2 regions of the Acetobacter sp. KSO5 genome follow, and region 1 is predicted to be linked to the other one. Evidence: riboswitches for the same ligand, from Rfam matches in the RefSeq annotation. Region 1 holds a riboswitch; the other holds the start of a gene.
The links. A riboswitch is a leader RNA that binds a small molecule or an ion and turns the genes downstream of it on or off. The one in region 1 is predicted to bind cobalamin.

Region 2: another riboswitch for cobalamin. It lies ahead of ACHQGU_RS04510 (TonB-dependent receptor); the one in region 1 lies ahead of ACHQGU_RS02675 (CbtB domain-containing protein).

Annotation. Positions count from the first base shown of each region.
Region 1 is NZ_CP172014.1:601,836-604,032, reverse strand. Features, by position in the region: gene ACHQGU_RS02685 (nicotinate-nucleotide--dimethylbenzimidazole phosphoribosyltransferase) at 1-176, shown strand, start outside; gene cobS (adenosylcobinamide-GDP ribazoletransferase) at 173-976, shown strand; cobalamin riboswitch at 1,002-1,137, shown strand; gene ACHQGU_RS02675 (CbtB domain-containing protein) at 1,172-1,396, shown strand; gene ACHQGU_RS02670 (CbtA family protein) at 1,419-2,141, shown strand.
Region 2 is NZ_CP172014.1:978,412-980,608, reverse strand. Features, by position in the region: gene ACHQGU_RS04510 (TonB-dependent receptor) at 1-892, opposite strand, end outside; cobalamin riboswitch at 1,138-1,348, opposite strand; cobalamin riboswitch at 1,450-1,662, shown strand; gene ACHQGU_RS04505 (hypothetical protein) at 1,703-2,122, shown strand; gene ACHQGU_RS04500 (hypothetical protein) at 2,119-2,197, shown strand, end outside.

The DNA of each region.
Region 1 (2,197 bases):
AAGCAGGCCATGCGCGGCTGGCGGAAAAGCTGGGACTGATGCCGTTGCTGGACCTTGGTTTGCGGCTGGGGGAAGCGTCGGGCGCAGCACTCGCGGTGCCTCTGCTGCGGGCAGCGGTGGCCTGCCATAATGGCATGGCGACGTTTGCGCAGGCTGCGGTTTCGGGCCGCACATGAGCCCCCCCGCCCCGGCTGAGTCCTTTGGTGCGCGGCTGCGGCTGGATCTGGCCTGCGGGCTGAGTTTACTGACACGCCTGCCCGTGGGCTGGCTGCTCTCCCCCGCGCAACGAGCGAGCACGGCACTGTGGCCAATGGGCCGTTCCATCTGGTGCTGGCCGCTGATTGGCACGGCGATTGGCGCGGTCGTCGGGGCAGTCTTCTGGCTGCTGCGGCTGGGCCATGTGGCGGCGTTACCGGCGGCGGGGCTTGCGCTGGCGTTCCAGTGTGTGCTGACCGGCGGCCTGCATGAAGACGGGCTGGCCGACATGGCCGACGGCTGTGGCGGGGCCACGCGGGAGCGTCGGCTGGAGATTATGCGGGACAGCCGGATTGGCAGTTACGGCGTCATGGCGCTGGGCCTGAGCCTGTTAGTGCGGGCCTCGGCTGTGGCAGCGCTTCCCGCTGGGGTGGCTGTGCTGGCGCTGGCGATCTCCGCATGTCTGGCGCGGGCGGTGCTGCTGGTGTTACTCGCCTGCCTGCCCCCTGCCCGACCTGATGGTCTGGCCCGCTCGCTCAACCCCCTGCCGCGTGGGCCGCTCTGGGTCGGGCTGGCTCTGGCGGGGGTGAGCGTTGTGGCGTTGGCGGGAGAGATGACGGTGCTGGTAAGCCTGCCCGCTGTGGCGATAGCCCTTGTGGCCTGCGGGCTGGTGGGCATGGCCGCGCGGCGGTTGCTGGGCGGTTATACGGGCGATGTGCTGGGGGCGGCTGCGGTGTTCACCGAGTGTCTGGTGCTGGCCGGTTTTACGGCGCTGCTCTGACTCCAGAGGTCCCACCTGCTTTTGTATGAATTGACAGGGGCGGAGGGGCCGTTCAGACTACAGGCTGATCTGAGGAAGCTGGTGAGAGTCCGGCACGGTCGCGCCACTGTAATCCGCTTTTTTAGAGCGGGAAGTCAGACCCTCAGCGTCGTTTTTTCCACCGCGGAACGCGTTTTTACCAGCGGAGCCTGTTTGATGATGCACCCCTCTTCCTCCCGCGCACGGGCCATTGCGGCGCCCGCACCTGTTGCCATTCCCGTTGGCGCTCTGCTGCCCTGGGCGGTGTTTGGCCTGCTGCTGTCTGTGCTGATGCTGTATTTTGTGGGCGCGGAACAGGGTGCTGTCTCCCTGATTTCCGGCCATGAAGTGCATGAGTTTGTGCATGATGGCCGCCATCTGCTGGGCTTCCCCTGCCACTAAAGAGCAGGGATTTTTCCTGATGATTGCTGGACGTTTGCTGGCACGCGGCATGATTGCCGGGTGCCTTGCGGCGGCGCTCGCCTTTGTGTTTGCCCGTTTTTTTGGTGAACCGCAGGTGGCGCTGGCCATTGCGTTTGAAGCCGCCCGCAGTGCGGCAGAAGGTGCTGCGCCCGAACACGAGATGATCAGCCGCTCCGTGCAGGCCAGTTACGGTCTGGCCACAGCCACGGTGCTGTATGGCGCGGGCTTTGGCGGGTTATTCGCGCTGGTGTTTTCCTTTGCGTATGGGCGGCTGTCTTTCCAGTCCCCTCGCGTGCTGGCGCTTTTGCTGGCCGTGGCGGGGTTTGTGACCGTGGTGCTGGTGCCGGACCTGAAATATCCACCCAACCCACCCGCTGTGGGCAACCCGGCTACGCTGGCACTGCGCACGGAAACCTATTTTGTGATGATTGCGCTGTCCATTTGCGTGGCGGCCATTGCCTGCCTGCTTGGCCAGAAGGTTGCGCAGATGCGGGATGCGTGGACCGGGTGGCTGTGTGGCGGGGCAGTGTTTGTCCTGCTGGTCGCCCTTGTGCAGTTTGGTCTGCCGGATGTGAATGAGGTGCCGGACGGGTTTCCCGCTGTGGTGCTCTGGCGCTTTCGGGAGTCTGCGCTTGGCATGCAGGCTGTGCTCTGGGGCAGCATGGGGCTGATTTTTGGGGCACTGGCCACGCCGGTGCTAATGGGCCGCGCTCAGAAATTTTAAATTTCATTTTACAGAGGCCAGCAAAGAAACCTTGTATGTTTCCTTCTGCTGGCCCG
Region 2 (2,197 bases), 380 kb from region 1:
TGAAGTAGCTGCTGTTATGAAACAGAACATGGCTGTTCACCCGCCAATCCAGATGCAAAGTGGGCGTGGCGTTGACGGACCCGGCCTTACCATCCCGCACGTTATAATACCGCCAGAGGGATGCACGGGTAATGCCCAGCCCCTTACGGGAACTCAGCAGACCGCCTACACGCCCGCCCGTCTGGGAAAGATCCACCAGCGGTGTACCGTAATAGGTGGACAACCGGTCAGTCAGATAATCCATGCTCAGCCGGGCAGTGAATTTGGATGTCGGCTTCCAGAGCAGGGTGGTGGTGAAATCATCCGAGTGCGGATCAGCCCCTTTTACAAACCCGTCGGAGGAGGTACGGCTGAAGTCCGTGCGCAACGCCAGCGTTTGCGTAATGGGGACAGAGCCACCTATGCCCGCATTCCATGTATTGAAACTGCCATAGGAGATAAGCGCATTGGCATGGGGGCCATCAAAGGTCGGGTTTCGGGTGCGCATATCCACCGTGCCGCCCACCGCCCCCTGCCCATACAGCACGGAGGACGGGCCTTTGAGCACCTGCACACTTTCCAGATTGAAGCTGTTCTGGGGCCGGTTGATCATTGTGGTGGGGCCAAAATACTGGCCGTCATGCAGCACCAAGATCTGGTTCCCGGTAAAACCGCGCATCATCAGCTGCGCCGGGCTACCCGGAGACCCACCGGACGAAACACCGGGGGCGCTGTCTGCTGCCGCCTCGGCCTGCGCATAGCCACGCTGCATCATCAGATCATGGGACACGACATTAATGGTGCCCGGTGTGTGCTGGATGGAAAGTCCCAGTTTGCCACCGACGGCTGGCACGGCCTGAAGCGGCGCTGTCTTGCCGTAAGCCGTAATATATTCCGCGCCTGCCGCCGTCATGGCGGGCACAGGGGTTTCCTGCTTTTTATGCTGAGGACCTCTGTTTTTTTTCAAAGGTCTGGCATCAGGATTTCCCGATCCCTCGGGTGTTGCCGCATAGGCGATGGAAACGGAATTCAGGCCCAGCAGGAGACTGAGGGCGTAAGAGAGTGGACGCACGGGGTTCGCTCCAAAAAACGTCACCGCGGTGGAAGCACTGAGCAAACCGTGCCTCGCCGCCACATCACCCCGTATGGCAGCTCCGTCCGTGACTTTCGGGCAATGGCAGGTCTCCTGGCTCGCTGGTCTTCGGATCTCGCAGCGGCCTTCCCCCCCATGTCCCACACGGGGAGTGGCATGGATGCCGCAAATCCTCTCAGCTTACAGTTGCGGGGGCAGCATCGGCTTGAACCGATTTCCCTCTTAGCCCTCCGACCGCACACACAGCCTGAAGGCACCATAGCTGGGTGCAGCGTAAACATGCTCCGCAAAAGCTTGTCAACGAAACTGCGGCTACACGCATGATAAAAAACGACCCCTAATTCCTGCTGTTGCGAAAAACCGGGTTTGCGTACACTCTGCCCGCATCAGTCAACAGCCCCGCGCAAGCGGGTTAAAAGGGAAGACCGTAGGCCGTTAAGCACGGCTCAGTCGGTCGCTGCTCCCGCAACTGTAGGCGGTATGTCTGGGCCTTTTCTGCCACGCGGCAGGCCACTGGTGAACAACCGGGAAGGTAAGGCTCAGATGCGTATCCGCGAGCCAGGAGACCTGCTGTTGTCGTTCAGGACCGTGCCGCCGGGCGGGATGTACCGGAAGGCAGGAGTAAAAACCGTGAGACCGTTCTCGCCCCTTTCCTCTTTGCCGCGTCCATATCGGACGGCTGAGGCTTATCACCCGGCTTTTGCCAGACTGCTGCGCACATGCCCGCCCCGTTTCCATGCCCTGCAGGCTGCCCGTCTGGCTTTGCTACCGCCCCCGGAGCAGGAAGACGTTATTGCACGCAACGGCCACGCGCTTTTCCTGAAACTGACACCCAGCCTGCCCCCAACACACCGGGAACGCGGGGCCATGCTGGAAGAGGCTTTTCGCCCCCTTCTGCTAACGGCCACTGAGTATCTCGAAACCATGCCTTCTCTCACGCTGGATATGGCACCCGAGGCCGCACAGCAGATTGTGCAGGCCTATGTGGCCGTGCATTGGGCACGCGGCGCACAGGCCGCCGCCATGGCTTTGTATAACGCCCCGGCATGAAGGCACTCCGCAGAGCGCTTTATCTGACACACAGATGGCTGGGGCTTGGCATGGGGCTGCTGATGGCAGGCTGGT